DNA from 2 places in the Stutzerimonas sp. 21-1 genome. Region 2 is predicted to be linked to the other one. Evidence: predicted binding sites of a transcription regulator. Region 2 holds the regulator's gene; the other holds the start of a gene.
The links. Region 2 encodes LexA, which represses DNA repair genes until DNA is damaged. Its sites were predicted from a motif close to CTGTNTNNNNANACAG; they were not measured.
Positions count from the first base shown of each region.

Region 1: the regulator LexA is predicted to act here: its motif matches at 4,129-4,144, upstream of imuA (translesion DNA synthesis-associated protein ImuA).

Region 1 is NZ_CM150500.1:1,855,708-1,862,527, forward strand. It holds gene AC0ZJQ_RS09055 (error-prone DNA polymerase) at 1-2,071, opposite strand, end outside; gene AC0ZJQ_RS09060 (Y-family DNA polymerase) at 2,068-3,483, opposite strand; gene imuA (translesion DNA synthesis-associated protein ImuA) at 3,491-4,108, opposite strand; gene AC0ZJQ_RS09070 (MATE family efflux transporter) at 4,241-5,632, opposite strand; gene pdxB (4-phosphoerythronate dehydrogenase PdxB) at 5,752-6,820, shown strand, end outside.
Region 2 is NZ_CM150500.1:2,250,174-2,260,727, forward strand. It holds gene trpB (tryptophan synthase subunit beta) at 1-291, shown strand, start outside; gene tsaA (tRNA (N6-threonylcarbamoyladenosine(37)-N6)-methyltransferase TrmO) at 384-1,076, shown strand; gene AC0ZJQ_RS10900 (penicillin acylase family protein) at 1,104-3,638, opposite strand; gene AC0ZJQ_RS10905 (DUF2489 domain-containing protein) at 3,716-4,180, opposite strand; gene AC0ZJQ_RS10910 (SEC-C metal-binding domain-containing protein) at 4,187-4,381, opposite strand; gene AC0ZJQ_RS10915 (LEA/WHy family protein) at 4,392-4,889, opposite strand; gene AC0ZJQ_RS10920 (S-methyl-5'-thioinosine phosphorylase) at 5,026-5,760, opposite strand; gene nagZ (beta-N-acetylhexosaminidase) at 5,789-6,787, opposite strand; gene AC0ZJQ_RS10930 (L,D-transpeptidase) at 6,791-7,327, opposite strand; gene AC0ZJQ_RS10935 (TetR/AcrR family transcriptional regulator) at 7,368-8,075, opposite strand; gene lexA (transcriptional repressor LexA) at 8,268-8,876, shown strand; gene sulA (SOS-induced cell division inhibitor SulA) at 8,887-9,354, shown strand; gene AC0ZJQ_RS10950 (hypothetical protein) at 9,415-9,654, opposite strand; gene AC0ZJQ_RS10955 (DMT family transporter) at 9,825-10,554, shown strand, end outside.

The DNA of each region.
Region 1 (6,820 bases), 400 kb from region 2:
TGGCGAGCATCCGCGCAGTCAGCCGTTCACGATGATGTTCCAGACCGCCGTGGCGCTTCCAAGCGGCCATGCTGCGGCGCAGTTCGTCGGCCTCGCCGGGGCTGTAGTCGGCGGCGATGATGGCCAGTTCCATCACCTGTTCTTGGAACAGCGGCACGCCGAGAGTGCGCTCGAATACCGGCATGAGTTCGTCGGAGGGATAGAGCACCGGCTCCTCGCCGTTACGCCGGCGCAGGTACGGATGAACCATATCGCCCTGGATCGGCCCGGGGCGGACGATGGCCACCTGGATCACCAAATCGTAGAACTTGTGCGGGCGCAGGCGCGGCAGCATGGCCATCTGCGCCCGCGACTCGATCTGGAACACGCCGATGGTATCGGCGCGACTGATCATGGCGTAGGTCGCCGGATCCTCCTGCGGCAGGCTGGCCAGCGTCCAGCGTGTGCCGCGATAACGCTCGATCAGGGCGAAGCAGCGACGCAGCGCACTGAGCATGCCCAGGGCGAGCACATCGACCTTGAGCAGGCCGACCAGATCGAGGTCGTCCTTGTCCCACTGGATCACAGTGCGCTCGGCCATGCTGGCGTTCTCCACCGGCACCAGGGTCTGCAGTGGGTGTTCGCTGATCACGAAACCGCCAGGATGCTGCGACAGGTGACGGGGGAAGCCGATCAGCTCGCCGGTCAATGCTAGCACCCGGCGCAGCAAAGGGTTGTTCGCATCGAAGCCGGCCTCGGCCAGGCGTTCGGCCGAGGGCACATGGTCGCTCCAGCGTCCGCAGCAGTCGGCCAGTGCATTCACCTGAACGGGTGGCAGGCCGAGCGCCTTGGCCACGTCGCGCAGCGCGCCGGCGCTGTGATAGGTGCTGACCACGGCGGTGAGGGCAGCGCGGTGACGGCCATAGCGGCTGAAAACGTACTGGATGACTTCCTCGCGGCGCTCGTGCTCGAAGTCCACGTCGATATCCGGCGGCTCCTTGCGCTCGCGCGAGAGAAAGCGCTCGAACAGCAGGCGGCGTCCCGGCAGGGTGGGGTCGAGTTCGGTGATACCGAGGGCGAAACACACCGTGGAGTTGGCCGCCGAACCACGCCCCTGGCAGAGAATCTGCCGCTCGCGTGCCCAGTTCACGATGTCGTGCACGGTGAGGAAGTAGCTCTCGTACGCCAGTTCGGCGATCAGCTTCAGCTCATGTTCGAGCAGCCTGCGGGCCTGTTCGGGCACCCCGTTCGGCCAGCGCCAGCGGGCGCCGCGCTCGACCAGTTCGCGCAGCCAGAAGGTGGCGTCATGCCCGTGCGGAACCAGTTCGCGCGGGTAGTGATAGCGCAACTGGCCGAGATCGAAGGTGCAGCGCGCGGCGATGCGCAGGGTTTCGGCGAGCAGGGCCGGTGGATACAGCTCGGCCAGCTCCTCGTGGCGCCGCAGATGGCGCTCGCCGTTGGGGAACAGATGGGCGCCGGCCTCGGCCACCGGCAGGTGGTGGCGGATGGCGGTCATGCAGTCCTGCAGGGCACGCCGTCCGCGGGCGTGCATGTGCACGTCGCCGCAGGCCACCGGTGGTAGCCCGCAGGACGTCGCCCGCTCAAGCAGGTACTGCAGTTGCGCGGCGTCATCCGCGCCGCGATGCAGTTCGACGGCCAGCCACAGTCGCTGCGGGAACAAGCGGCGCAGCCTGGGCAGGTGGTCGTCGTCATCATCCGGCAGCCAGATTGCCAGCAGCCCGTCCGGGGACTCGACGAAATCGTCGAACAAAAGGCGATAGCGACCCTTCTCGCAACGGCGGCGAGCCAGGGTGATCAAGCGGCAAAGCGCCTGATAGCCGGTTAGGTTTTCAACCAGCAGGATCAGCCGGGGGCCGTTTTCGATACGCACCTCACTGCCGACGATGAGTGGTACGCCACTGTCCTTGGCTGCCTGCCAGGCGCGGACGATACCTGCCAGTGTGCATTCGTCGGTGATCGCCAGGGCGCGGTAGCCCAGTCGCGCTGCCCGCTCGAACAGCTCCTGGGCGCTGGAAGCGCCGCGCTGGAAGCTGAAGTTGGACAGGCAGTGCAGTTCGGCGTAACCACTCATGCGAACCAGCCGTGCAGCAGCAGCGGGCCGTCGCTGCCGAGCGGGCGGAAGGCCCAGCCGCGCTGGCCGGCGCGTGTTTCGATGAGGTAGTAGTCGCGCCGTATATCCTCGCCGTCCCACCAGCCGGACTCGATACGTTCCGGGCCGGCGAGGATGCGCAGCGAGCTTTCGCGCAGCGACTGAGGTGCGGTCAGCAACCAGCCGGGGCGCGGGCCGCTTGCCGGCAGGGCTGTACGTGGCGCCTGTGCCTGCGTCTGCCATGCATGTTCGGGGCGATGATCGGCGCAGGCGCCGAGGCCCTGCACAGCATGGTCGCCGAGACGCGCGCGCAGGCGTTCGCGCAGCTGTTCCCAGGGCAGCGTTTGCTGCGCTCTTTCATCGAACAGCTGGCGGTGCTGCGGGGTGAAGGCCGGCAGCTCGCGCGCCAGCAATCGCACTGCCAGCACCGGTGCCGGCAGTTGCAGCTGTTCCAGGCGGCCGCGGGTCAGCTCGAACAGCATGCCGGCCTCACGCTCGGCAGCCAGCAGGCCGACGACGACCTGGCTGTCGGCCAGGTTGCGATGTTCCAGTTGCAGGACGAAACGCTGCACGCCGCTGTCGCGCCCGGCGAGATAGGCGGCCAGGTCGGCGGTGAGCCGGCGCAGCGGGAACAACAGCGCCTGGTGTGACTCGACCTCGAAGTTCAATTCGATGCGCGCGTCGAAAACATCGGGTGGGCGGTAGAACTCCAGCGCCAGCGGCTGCCGCCCGAGCAGGGTGTCGAGCTGCAGCAGCACCTCGGCCGGAAAGCGCCGGGCCACGCTGTCGCGGGGCAGGGCAAGCAGTTGCGAAAGACTGCGCAACCCCATGCGCGCGAAGGCCGTGGCCACTTCGCGCGACAGGCCGAGGCGCTCCACCGGCAAACGTCCGAGCGCCTCGCGCAGCGTTGTGTCATCGCTCACCGCCAGACCATCGTGGGCATTGGCGAGTACCCGTGCCGCCGCCGGGTTGGGGGCAACGGTGATGCGCTGGCGGAAGCCCAGGGCGTTCAGTTCCTGGCGCAGGCGCGCTTCGAAGCGCGGCCAGGGGCCGAACAGGCCGAGGCTGGACTGCACTTCCAGCAGCAGGCAGCGCGGGTAATGCAGGCTGACCTGAGCGCTGAAACCGTAGGCCCAGGCGGCCAGGAAGCGCTGCCAGCGCTCGATGGCCGCCAGATCGTAATCGGCACTGGCGAAATTGCGGGTCAGCGCCTGGGCGGCAGTCAGCGTCTGGCCGGGTTTCAGGCCGAGTTCGCGCGCCGCCGGATTGACCGCTTGCAGCACGCGCCGCTGCGCCGGCCCGGCGAGCAAGGCCAGCGGCGCGGCAGGGTCGCTGCGTTCGCGCAGCACGCCGTCCATCGCCAGTTGCGGCAGCAGGATGCAGGCCCAGAGCATGTCCGTGTCACCGCCAGGCGCTGGCGGCGATCGGCCGCGCCGGCGCCAGACCGCCTCGGCACTTGAGCACGCGCAGTTGCGCCGGGTGAGCGTCGATGGCCAGGCGCAGGGCGGCTGGCGAGGGGTTCAGCGCTTCGGCCTGCGGGCGATAGGCGAAGGCCAGCGTCTGTCCGGTTTCGGCGGCCACCTGCAGGCGCCGCAGGGCGCGGTCGTCCGCCTGCCTCGGCCAGCACAGCACGGCGCCACAGCTACCCGAGCGCAGGCATTGCTCGGTCGCCCACAGCGCATCGCGCCCGCTGGCGTGGACGATGCTCAACTGCCGCAGGTCGACGCCGGCGGTCAGCCAGGCCTGGGGGTAGGGCAGATGCGGCGGGTCGACCAGCACCACCCGCTCGCCGGCCACGGTCAGCCGGGCAAGGGTCGGCCACAGCAGGCGCAGCTCGCCGGTGCCGGGCGCGGCGAGGAGGATCTCGCTCAGTGCCGCCTCCGGCCAGCCGCCACCCGGAAGGGCGGCATCCAGCGCGGCGTGTCCGGTCGGCTGGCTGGCGGCAGGGGCGACGATGGCCTGCCCACGCCAGACACGGCGTGCATCGAGCAGGCGATCCAGGGCGACCACGGATGTCATGCAAAGGCAATCCAAAAATACTGTATATGAATACAGTATTCAGTTGCCCGGTTCGGCGGTCAAGTCATGCTGACCAGCGTCATCGCCTCTTCCGCTGATGCAGAGCGCCTTCGATGATTTCGCGTCGACGGCTCAGGCCTGAGCCGGGCGAGCCCGCTGAAGACGAATTGCGCGCCGTGCGCTGCGTGCCAGGCGGATGCTGAGCAAAAACGCTGCGCAGCTCAGTCCGGCGATCAGACCCTGCCACAGCCCGCCGGGGCCGGATGCCGGGCCGAAGTGGTCGGTCAGGCCGAGCACATAGCCGATCGGCAGACCGATGCCCCAGTAGGCGAAGAGGGTGAAGATCATGGTCATGCGCGTGTCCTGGTAGCCGCGCAGGGCACCGGCAGCGGTAACTTGCACAACATCGGAGAACTGGAACAGTGCCGCATAGAAGAACAAGCCGGACGCCACGGCGATCACCGCGGGGTCGGGCGTGTAGATGCGGGCAATCGGCACGGCGAACAGCAGCATCGCGGTGGCGGAAAAACAGGCATACACCAGCCCCGTTCCCACTCCGACGCCAGCGGCGAAACGCGCATCTCGCGGCGCACTGCGGCCCAGTGCCTGTCCCACCCGCACGGTGACCGCCATGCCCAGCGACAGCGGAATCATGAAGATCAGCGAGGTGAAGTTCAGCGCTATCTGGTGTCCGGCCACCACCGTCGCGCCCAATGCGCCGATCAGCAGCGCAATGACCGAAAAAATGCTGGCTTCGGCGAACACCGCGATACCGATCGGCAGACCGACCGCGAGCAAGGGGCTGAGCACCGGCCAGCGCGGCCATTCGAAGTGGGCGAATAGCCGGCTCGGTCGATACGGCGCGGCGCGGCGTACCCAGAACAGCATGGCCAGCAGCATGAACAGCATGACCAGCGACGTTGCGACACCGCAGCCAACACCGCCGAGTGCCGGCGCGCCGAGCTTGCCGTAGATGAAGATGTAGTTGAGCGGGATATTCAGCAGCAGGCCGAGAACCCCGACCACCATGCTCGGGCGCGAGTGGCCGAGGCCGTCGCTGTAGCAACGCAGCACCTGGTACAGCCCGATCGCCGGAAAGCCGCAGGCGACGGCGCGCAGATAGCCCATGCTGGGATCGATCAGCGCGGCTTCGACGTTCATCCAGTGCAGCATCGGCTCGGCGTTCCACATCAGGACGGCGCACAGGCTGCCGAGGCCGCCGCCCATCCACAGCGCCTGGCGCACCAGAGGGCCGATCTCGCCGTGGCGTCCGGCGCCGAAACGCTGCGCCACGTTCGGCGTGGTCGCCAGGATCACGCCGGTCAGGAACAGAAAAACCGGCACCCAGATGGAATTGCCCAGGGCCACTGCCGCCAGATCGTGCGCACTGACCCGACCCGCCATCACCGTATCGACGAAGCCCATCGCCGTATTGGCCAGCTGAGCGATCATCATCGGCAGGGCAAGGGCGAAGAGGGTGCGCAGCTCGGTCCGCACCCGGCCGGCTCTCGACTCAGAAGGCATTGCATCGTTCCGGTTGTATACAAAGAGCGCGGTAGTCTACGCCGCACGACAGCTGGCCGAAAGGCGGAAAAACGGCGGCGAGGCGTCTAGAATGGGCCGCATCTGAAACGGAGCCTGCCATGCGTATCCTCGCCGACGAAAACATTCCTTTGGTCGATGCCTTCTTCGCCGGCTTCGGCAGCATCCGCCGCATGGCCGGCCGCTCGATCAACCGGGCGGCGCTGGAGCAGACCGACGTGCTGCTGGTGCGCTCGGTGACCCGCGTCGATCGCGAATTGCTCGCCGGCACACCGGTGCGCTTCGTCGGCACCTGCACCATCGGCACCGATCATCTGGACCTCGACTATTTCCTCGAAGCCGGCATCACCTGGGCCAGTGCGCCCGGCTGCAATGCGCGCGGAGTGGTGGATTACGTGCTGGGCAGCCTGCTGACGCTGGCCGAACGGCAGGGCGAGGAACTGACGACACGTCGCTACGGCGTGGTCGGCGCGGGCGAAGTGGGCGGGCGGCTGGTGGAGGTGCTGCGCGGATTGGGCTGGGATGTGCGAGTCTGCGATCCGCCGCGCCAGGCACGTGAGACTGGTGACTTTGTCACGCTGGAGGAGATCATCGCCGAGTGCGATGTGATCAGCCTGCATACGCCACTGGAGTTGCAGGGCGCGCATCCGACCTTCCATCTGTTCGACGCTTCCCGACTGGCGCAACTGCGCCCTGGCAGCTGGCTGATCAACGCCAGCCGTGGCGCGGTGGTGGACAATGCCGCTCTACGCGAACTGCTGCTACGTCGACCGGATCTGCAGGCGGTACTGGATGTCTGGGAAGGCGAGCCGCAGGTCGACGTCGCCCTGGCCGAATTGTGCCAGCTGGCCACGCCGCATATCGCCGGCTACAGCCTGGATGGCAAGCTGCGCGGCACTGCACAGGTCTATCAGGCGTTCTGCGCCGCCCAGGGGCTGGCGCCGACAGTGACGCTGGACGAGCTGATGCCGGCGCCGGCGCTACAGGCGCTGAGCTTCGATGGCTCTGCCGATCCATGCACTCTGTTGGCCACGCTGTGCCGCGCGGTCTACGACCCGCGTAGCGACGATGCCGCGTTCCGCCGCAGCCTGCGCGGTGACGAAGCGCAGCGTCGTGCTGCCTTCGATCAGCTGCGCAAGGCCTATCCGCCACGGCGCGAAATCGACGGTG
Region 2 (10,554 bases):
GTGCACTCCATCGCGTCCGGGCTGGACTACCCCGGCGTCGGCCCACAGCACAGCTATCTGAAGGATCTCGGCCGGGTGAACTATCAGACGGCGACTGATCAGGAATGCCTCGACGCGTTCATGACCCTGTCGCGCGTGGAAGGCATCATCCCGGCGCTGGAAAGCGCCCACGCGATAGCTTGGGCGATCCGTGTGGCGCCAACGCTGCCGCAGGACACGCACATCCTGGTCAACCTGTCCGGCCGTGGCGACAAGGACGCCGACTACGTCGCGCGCCTGCTGGGCCTGTAGTCGAACCTGCGCCCCGCGCTCGCGGCGCGGGGTGTTCTCGCCGCGTGCGGCGCGTATCATCCGCAGCCTCGTTCCTTTCCCGGGCGCCTTCCATGCTGCATAACGTCCGCCCTGTCGGAATCCTGCACTCCTGCTTTAAAGAGAAGTTCGCCATCCCGCGCCAGCCACAGCTAGCCCCTGCCGCACGCGGCGTGCTGGAACTGCTGCCGCCGTTCGACACCGGCGAGGCGGTGGCCGGATTGGAGCAGGTCAGCCATGTTTGGCTGCTGTTCCTGTTCCACCAGGCGCTGGAGGACAAGCCGCGTCTCAGGGTGCGTCCGCCGCGCCTGGGCGGTAACCGCATGACCGGCGTGTTCGCCACCCGCTCGACCCATCGCCCCAACGGCATCGGCCAATCGGTGGTGAAGCTGGAGAAGGTGGAGGCGAATCGGCTGTGGCTTTCCGGCATCGATCTGCTCGACGGTACGCCGGTGCTCGATATCAAACCCTACGTGCCCTACGCCGACGCCTTGCCAGACGCCACGAACGCGATGGCGGCGGCACCGCCCCGGTTGCTCGAGGTGCAGTGGAGCGAGTCAGGGCTGGCTCAGGCCCGTGGCGAGGCGCTGCGCCTGGGCGAGCCGCTGGTGGAACTGATCGAACAGTGCCTGGCGCAGGACCCACGCCCGGCGTACCAGAAGCCCGATCCCGAACGGCGCTATGGCACGCAGTTCTGGGACGTGCAAGTCCGCTGGCACTACCCCGCACCGGACACAATCCGCGTGATCGAGGTGGTTCGCGCCTAGCGCTGCCACCTCGACCACGCGAAGCGGCTATTTCTTCGGTGTCAGCAACAGGCGCCGGGTGCCATAGACCTTGTCCAGGTTGGCCGGCTGGAACGGGAAACTCAGGTACTGAGCTTTCATCCAGGCATCGATGCCATCCGCATAGTGCGGGCTGGCCGGATTGCCTGACTGCCCCGAGCTGTTCAGCCCCAGCATCGGCTCTGCCTGATTGAAGTCGACGATGATGCGCATCGCCGGAATCAGCCAGGTATCGAACCCCTCACCCCAGTGGTACGCCGAGACGTTCAGCGTGCTGTGGTCGCCACCCGCCGGATAGGGTCCGCGATTCAGATAGCCATGCAGCGCCTTGATCGAGCGCGCCTGCCCCGCCGGCAGGTGCGGCGCCAGCTGGGTACTGCCGGTAAGCCACTCGTAACGATGCAGCTTGCCCCACTGCCAGCCGCTGCGGTCGTGCCCCAGCTGCGCCTCCAGCAGATTCACCGCTGCGGCCAGACTGCGCGCCAGGATCGCCGGTTTGTCCTCGACCTGCGGCGTACCGATGTCGTCCCAGAACGGACTGTCGTCGCGGCCGAGCAGATGATCGGCCTGCGCCGAATAGGACAGGCCAGACACCTGCAGCAGGGCTTTCCAGGCTTGGCTGTCGTCCGGCCCCAGTTCATCGAGGAAGGTATGGCGCGCACTTTCGTGCAGGAACGCGCCATACAGCGCGGCATCCGCCGAGCTGGCGGCGAGACGGCCGTCGAACGCCAGCAGCCGCCGGTAGGCCTCCTCGGCCTTGGCACGCTCGCCGGCTGGCAGCGCCGCGATGGCGGCACGCAGCGGCTCGGCCATCCCGGGCACCTCGAACATCGCCTTGAGCTTGGCGGCGAATGTCGTGGTCTGGTCGTACTGCATGGCGATGGTGCTGCGGGTGTCGTGCTTGCCGCGCCCGGCCAGCTCGGCGAGACGCTCGAAGCGCTCCGGCGCATACCAGGTGCTGGAAAGCTGCATGCCGTAGCCGCGCGGTGCTATGCGGTGGTTGGCGGTGCCCAGCCAGCCCTGCGCGGGGTCCTGGTCGTAGGGATGCAGCATCGGATCGGCAAACCCGTCCCAGTCGTAGCGCCCGTCCCAGCCGGGCGACGGCATCAGCCCGAGCCCTTCACGACGGTTGGGAAAACGTCCGGTCACCTGCCAGCCAATGCTCTGACGGTCGGCGAAGACCATGTTCAACGCGCTCGTGCCGATCCTGCCGGTGGCGGCGAAGGCTTCATCGACGGACTGCGCGCGCGAGAGGTCGAAAAACGCATCCAGCGATTTGTCCGCTTCCAGCTGCGTGGTCTTGAGCGCCAGGCCATAGCCGCTGCCGAGCTGCATCGGCTGAATCGGGTGCTTGCGCTCGCCCAGTGCGCTGTTGAGCAACGGGCCGTGGCGGGTTTCGTAGATGATTTCGCGAACCGGCCGCTGCCCCTTGATGAAGAACGTCTCATGCCGCTCGCGCGCGGCGAGCCACTTGCCGTCGGCCTGATACATCAGGCGCGAGCCTTCGCGACGAATCCGCTCGAGGAACAGGTCCTGGTTGTCGCCCATGACCATCGTCATGCCCCAGCCCAGCTTGCCGTTGAAACCGGCGACCACCGCCGGCACACCGGCAATGGAGACACCTGCGGCCTGGAATTTCGGTGCGCGGATCTGCACGAAATTCCAGTACGAGGGCATCGACAGCGGCAGATGGGTGTCGTTGGCCAGGATCGGCTTGCCACCGCGCGTATGGCTGCCGGCAATCGCCCAGTTGTTCGATGCGGCGACGCCGAGCATGTTCAGCGCCGCGACCTGACCGGCGGCGCGCTCCAGCGCGGCAAGCCCCGGAATCTGCCCGCCCAGGTTCAGCCCCTGCAGCTTGGCCGCCTCCTCCACCGGCAGCGGCTCGTCCGGGTAGGTAGGCAGCAGCCAGGCCAGCTTGTCGCTGCCGACCTTCTGCGCCATGACCAGCGCGGCGATCTCCTCCTGCAGGTTCACCGACAGGCCGAAATTGAGCAGGCAGAACACCAGCACCGAGTCCTCGGGCTTCCAGTATTCGGGGCGGTAGCCGGACTCGGCTAGATCCATCGGCAAGCGGTCGCGGTGACGGAACAGATAGGCGTTGACGCCGCGGGCGTAGACCTCGAAGAACTTCTTCATCCGTGGCGAGCTTTCGCGATAGAGCAGCTCGGCGCTCTGGCGCAAATTCACCGTGCGCATGAAGCGGTCGATCTCCAGCACGCCCGGTCCGGCCATCTCCGCCAACCGGCCCTGAGCGGTCAGGCGCAGACTGACCATCTGGCTCAGGCGGTCCGTGGCGTGAACGTAGCCCAGCGCGAACAGCGCATCGTGAAACGACGAGGTTTCGATCAAGGGCATGCCCAGGGGATTACGCCGAATGCTCGCGCTGCCGGCCAGGCCGGACAACGGCTGGATACCTTGCGCCGGCGGCAGGCTGGCGCTGTAGCGGTTGTCCAGATAGGACTGGCAACCGGCAAGGCTGACCAGGCCGAACGCCATGCCAACGGTCAGGCGAACCAAGGGAAAAGGCAGACGCAGCGTCATCGACGACTCCTGAGAGCGCAAAGCCGGTAGTAATGGTAGTGAGTGTATGAGCCGCAGGAAGTGCCGGGGTTGACGCCTCAGGCCGCGCGGCCGGGTTTGGGCAGCGCCTCGTCGAGCAACCAGCGCGCCGAGCGTCGCGCGGCCGCCTTGTGCTGCAGCTCCAAGGCGCTGAAGTTCGCCTCGTGACGGCGTCGCTCCTTGCTGTCCAGTGCCTTCCACGCAGCGTGCGTAGGGACCTGCTCAGTCGCCTCGAACAGTCTCTGGAACACCTCGCAGCGCGGGTCCTGCCCCAGTGCAGAGTCGTAGTTGTCGAGCAGCACCTTGATGCGGATGGCACCTTCGATCAGCGGCAGCTGCTCGTCCAACAGACAGCTGGCGAGAATCCGCAGGTCTTCAGCCAGCGCAGCGTGACGCTTGGTCTGCGCCTCAGCCAGCAGTCGCTCGTTACGCCACACCCGGCGCCACAGGTACAACGCGTAGCCGGCCAGCGCGCCGACCAGCAGCGTCGCAACGACCAGCAGCGTGACAACGAGCGGAGTCATGGTCGGTCAGGCGCCGTGGCACTTCTTGTATTTCTTCTGACTGCCGCACGGGCACGGGTCGTTGCGACCGACATCCTTCAGCGGATTGCGTACCGGCTCATGATGGCCGTGATTGCAGTGCGGCCCGTGCACATGATGATCGTGCGCATGGTCATGGTCGTGATTGCAGTCGGGGCCGTGGACGTGGGTTTCGTGGTTCATGTTGCGTCTACTACTCAGGGATGAAGTTGCCGGGGATTATCTCGCCATTGCTCGCGACATGCACCTTGCGGCCGAACATCAGGCCGGTCTTGATCTCGCCGTCGAAGCGGTAGCGGATCGGCCGATCAGGCTTTTCCAGCAGGCGCACGATGTATTTCATGTGTCGCCACAGGTTGGTATGCACCGGTACTTCGTAATAGTCGAAGCCGTTGGCCGGCACCGTCAGCCAGCCGCTGGATTCGCCGCTGGCCAGTTCGACATCGTTCAGGTGCACGGTGTAGACGAGCCCGCGTACCGGCAGGCTGCGGTCGTTGGGGTTGTCGATGCGAAAGCGCAGCAGAAACTGCTGTTCCAGCAGCCGCGCCTTGATGATCTCGACCTTCGTCAGCTCGACGCGCGGATCGCGAAACTCGGCGCCGAACCAGGTGGAGCAACCGCTCAGCAGGCTGAAAAGACCCAGCAGAACCACGGTGTTTAGCGTTCTTGTTATTCGTGGCGGGCAAAGCATACCGGTACTCCAAAGGACGGCTCAGTGTAACAAGCGGCGCTTGGGCCGCAACGGGGAGCGACCATAAAAGAAGGCAGTTTCCTACATTTGGATGACAGGCCGGTTTCCGTCCGCGACCTCGTTTGTATGTCGACGCTCAGGCCAGAACCCGGGCCAACACGGCACGGGCCAGACCGATACCCTCGACCAACGCCGCCTCAATCGCGCCCATGGTGATCACCTCGTTCGCCTTGCCCGCCGCCGGATTGACCACCAGCGCCAGGCACGCGTAAGGCAACTGCAGTTCACGCGCCAGCGCAGCCTCGGGCATGCCGGTCATCCCGACGATGTCGCAGCCATCGCGCTCCATTCGGGCGATCTCGGCCGCCGTCTCCAGGCGCGGCCCTTGCGTGCAGCCATAGACGCCGCGGTAGCTGAAGGCGCAACCCTGAGCCTGCAACGCGGCGATCAGCCGTTCACGCAGTTGCGCATCGTAGGGATGACTGAAATCGATATGGGTGACATGGTCGAGGTCGCCGGCGAAGAAGGTATGTTCGCGACCGTAGCTGTAGTCGATGATCTGATGCGGTACGCAAAAATGCCCGGTACCCATAGCGGCGTGGATGCCGCCGACGGCATTTACCGCGATGACAGCCTGTGCGCCGGCATGACGCAGCGCCCACAGGTTCGCCCGGTAGTTGACCTGATGCGGCGCGATGCGATGCGGGTGTCCGTGACGGGCGAGAAACAGGACCTCCCGCCCGGCGAACTCGCCGCACACGATGTCGGCAGAAGGCAGGCCGTAGGGCGTCTCGATCGATCTGATCTCGCGCAGCACGAGCCCGCTGAGTTCGGTCAGGCCAGTGCCGCCGATAATGGCGTGGACAGTCATGGAATCTTTCCTTGGAGTATCGGCGTGATCAGTCGATGAGCCCGGCGCTGCGCAGCGCCGCAATCGATTGGAGCCAGCGCGGCTGCTGCTTGTAGTCAAGCGACGCGGTGCCGGCGGCGCGCATGCGCGCGAGAGCCGGCGCGGGCCGCACACCCAGGCGCTGCAACGCGGTCAGCGCCAGCTCCGCGGCTGCGCGGTCGTTGCATACCAGCCCCATGTCGCAACCGGCCACCAGCGCAGCCTCGATGCGGGCCGCAGCATCACCCGCTACATGCGCCCCTGCCATCGATAGATCATCGCTGAAGATCACCCCACGAAAGCCCAACTCGCCACGCAGGATGTCCTGCAGCCAGCGGCGCGAAAAGCCTGCCGGCTGCGCATCGACTTCAGGAAAAATCACGTGCGCCGGCATCACCGCATCGAGCACAGGCGCCAGTGCGCGGAACGGCACCAGGTCGTGATCGCGCAGCTCGTCGAGGCTGCGCCCGTCAACCGGAATCGCCACGTGCGAATCCGCCTCAGCCCAGCCATGACCGGGGAAGTGCTTGCCGGTCGTGGCCATACCGGCCGCACGCATACCGAGGATGAACGCGCCGATCAGCTCGACCGCGCGCTGTGGGTCCGCCTCGAAGGCACGCGTACCGACGACGCCACTGCGCTGGTGATCGAGGTCGAGCACCGGGGCGAAACTGATATCCAGACCCACCGCCAACACCTCGGTAGCCATCACCCAGCCACAGACCTCAGCCAGGCGCGCGCCGTCAGCATGCCGGGAGAACTCACGCATTGCTGGTAGCCGGACGAAATCCTGACGCAGCCGCTGCACACGCCCACCTTCCTGATCCACCGCCAGCAACAGATCGGGCCGCAGCGCGCGAATCGCACGGCACAGCTCCTGCACCTGGCGGGGGTGCTCGATATTGCGAGCAAACAGAATCAACCCGCCGACTTCCGGCTGGCGCAACAGGTGGCGATCCTCGGGCGTCAGCCAGGTACCGCCGATATCCAGCATCAGTGAACCGTGCATGGGTCAGATAAATCCTTGAGCGAGTTCGGCGCCGGCCCATTCCGGGCGGGCATGTTCTTCTATGTGGACGGGGCAATGCAGCGGCACCTGCTCGAACAGCCGCGCCAGATCGGCATTGCGCATACGAATGCAACCGTGAGACAGCGGAACGCCCATGGGTTCACAATCAGGCGTGCCGTGCAGGTAGATGTAGCGGCGAAAGGTATCGACATCGCCGAGTCGATTGCGGCCGATTTCGCAGCCACTCAGCCAGAGAATGCGGCTCAGAATCCAATCGCGCCCGGGAAAGCGCTCGTGCAGTTCGGCCGACCAGATCTCTCCGGTCCAGCGCCGACCACGCAGCACCGCGCCGAGCGGCAGATCGCCACCGATACGCGCACGTACCTGATGCCGACCACGTGGCGTGCAACCGGAGCCGTTGCGCTCGCTGGCGCCATTGAGGGCGGTGGATACCGGAAAGCGGCAACGCAACTTGCCGTCGGCAAAGCCGTAGAGCTGCTGGTCGGCAAGGGAGATGTACAAACAATCGAGATGGGTCATGGGCGGCTAGCTTAGACGAAGGACCTGACGCCTAGCACCCTCAGCCCTTCGCCGGCATGGCTACGGCGTTGCGCCGACCCTTGGGCTGGGCCTCGGCCAGCGCAGCATCTGCCACGCCGCTCTCGGCCCGCATGCCAGCCGCCAGGAACGGCACCATCATCCGCATGATCTGCTCGATCGAAGTCCGGGCACCGAAATCGTTCTCGGCAATCGCGCGCAGTGCCTTGATCCCGGACATGCTGAAAGCCGCCGCACCGAGCATGAAATGCACGCGCCAGAACAGCTCGATCGGCGGAATGTTCGGTGCTGCCTCGTGCACACGCAGCATGTAGCGGCGGAATACCTTGCCGTACATGTCTTCCAGATAGCGGCGCAGATGGCCCTGGCTCTGGCTGAACGAAAGCCCCAGCAGGCGCATAAAAATCGACAGGTCGTCGCCGCTGCGTGGTTTAACCGCCAGGGCCTGCTCAACCAGTATTTCCAGCAGTTCTTCGAGCGTATCCGGCTTATCGGAAATCGACTCGCGACGATCCAGCTCGCGTTCCAGGCTGGCGCAGAAGGGTCCGAGAAAGCGCGAGAAGACTGCCTGAATCAGCGCCTTTTTCGAACCGAAGTGATAGTTCACCGCCGCCAGGTTTACGCCTGCCTTGCTGGTGATCAGGCGAAGCGAAGTCTCAGCGAAGCCTTTTTCAGCGAACAGCTGCTCCGCTGCGTCCAGAATGCGCTCGACTGTCTCGGACTGCGCCATGCCCCCTCCAATGACAAACATCTGTTTGAAACTTACGTTTCAGCCAATAGCCAAGTCAACCATGAAAGCGGCGTGGCGCCTAGCTCATCTTCGCATTCACCGCCGTCGCGACCGAATGCTCGCAGAACTCGATTGCCAACACCCGATCACTGTATATAATCCCAGTCACTGTATAAAAGAACAGAGACCCCCATGATCAAGCTGACGCCCCGCCAGTCGGAAATCCTCGCCTTCATCAAGCGTTGCCTGGAAGACCACGGCTACCCGCCGACGCGCGCCGAGATCGCGCAGGAGCTCGGCTTCAAGTCGCCCAACGCCGCCGAAGAACACCTCAAGGCGCTCGCGCGCAAAGGTGCAATAGAGATGACGCCCGGCGCCTCGCGCGGGATACGCATTCCCGACTTCGAGCCCGCTGCCCAGGAAGGCAGTCTGCCGATTATCGGCCGGGTGGCGGCAGGCGCACCGATCCTGGCGCAACAGCATGTCGAGGAGTCCTGCCAGATCAACCCAGGCTTTTTCCACCCGCGCGCCGACTACCTGCTGCGGGTACGTGGCATGAGCATGAAGGACATCGGCATCTTCGATGGCGACCTGCTGGCGGTCCACAGCACCCGCGACGCGCGCAACGGCCAGGTCGTCGTCGCACGGGTGGGCGAGGAGGTTACCGTCAAGCGCCTCAAGCGCGAAGGTGACAAAGTGTGGTTACTGGCGGAAAACGCCGAGTTCGCACCTATCGAAGTGGATCTCGAACATGAAGACTTCGTGATCGAGGGCTTGAGTGTCGGCGTGATACGCCGCTAGGAGACGTTCGATGCAGTACCTCCCCACGACAAACGCCAAGCCGCAGCTGTCTCTCTTCGAGGGGCTGATCGCTCATGGCATGCCGCCCTTTCTCGCCGAACCGCCACCGCCGCAACTCGAGCGCCTGAGCGAGTTGAGCCTGAGCGGCAACAGCGAGCACTGTCGACTGCTACTCGCCCCCATGCTGCGCGAACTCAGCGATGCCCCCGACAGCCGCTGGCTGACGCTGGTCGCCCCTCCGGCATTTCTGTCGTCGCACTGGCTGCGCGAAACCGGATTGAACCGCGAACGCATCATCCTGTTGCAGCCGCGCGGTATTCAGGGCGCACTGGAGCTGACTTGCAAGGCGCTGACTTCCGGCTGTAGCCACACCGTCGTCAGCTGGTTTGCTCACATGGATGCCCGCATGCGCAGCACGTTGCACAGCGCCGCCAGCCAGGGCAACGCTCAGAGTCTCAACATTCGCCTGGGCCGCTAGCTAAATAGTCCCGACAGGCACATGGATCGTGCCGAATTCCCCCGCTACACCCCACCTCGTTCAGTGCAGTACCCGCGGCTCATCCTCGTACTCGATCTCGCTATCACCTTCCGACATCCGTCCAGCCATCTGCACGCCCACGTTGAACATGGCCTTGGCGATTTCCACATGCTGGCCCTGCAGAAAAAGTTTCGCGTCATCGGAGAAATCCAGCGTCACCAGCACCTCTTCGTCTTCGGCACGGCGCAGTACGATGCGGCCGTCAGGTAGCTCGACAATTTCCAGAAACGAGGTAGGCATTCGATCAGCTCTCAGAGAAAGGCGTGCATTGTACCAGCCGACTATCGACGCAGCAGCCTTCCAGCATCAGGCAACCCGCTACGATCCGGGTTTCATGGTGACCGTCCACGACGTAGCATTGCTCGAACCGACACTGCCCGGCACAACACACAAGAACAGGCCGAGTCTCCATGACACCCCGCATTCTGCTGCTTACCACCTTGGCCATGCTTGCCTTCGCCGGCAATTCGCTGCTGTGCCGGATCGCCTTGCGAGACACCGCCATAGATCCCGCCAGCTTCACCGGCGTGCGCCTGCTTGGCGGTGCGCTGACACTCTGGTTTCTGATGCTGCGACGGGAACGTCGCGCGATACCGGGCGGTGACTGGTACGGTGCGGCGGCCTTGTTCGTGTACGCCGCGGCGTTCTCGTTTGCCTATCTGCATCTCGACGCCGGCACCGGCGCGTTGCTGCTGTTCGGCGCCGTACAGCTGAGCATGATCGTCTGGGGGCTGATACGTGGCGAGCGATTCGGTCGCTGGCAGGTAGTCGGCCTGATCCTGGCGATGGGCGGCCTGGTATTTCTGCTGCTGCCGGGCAGCAGCGCACCGTCATGGCATGCTGCCCTGCTGATGCTGGCCTCCGGAGTCGCCTGGGGAATCTATTCGCTGCGGGGACGCGGGACCGCCAATCCGCTGAATGCCACGGCCGGCAACTTCGTGCGAGCGGTGCCGCTGGGCATCTTGCTGAGCCTGTCGGTCTGGAATCAGTTGCAGTGGGATATCCCGGGCCTGGTTTACGCGCTGCTCTCGGGCGCCCTCGCCTCCGGCGTCGGCTACGCCATCTGGTATTCGGCGCTACCCGGTCTGACGGCAATCCAGGCCGCCAGCGTGCAACTGAGCGTGCCGTTGCTGACCGCCG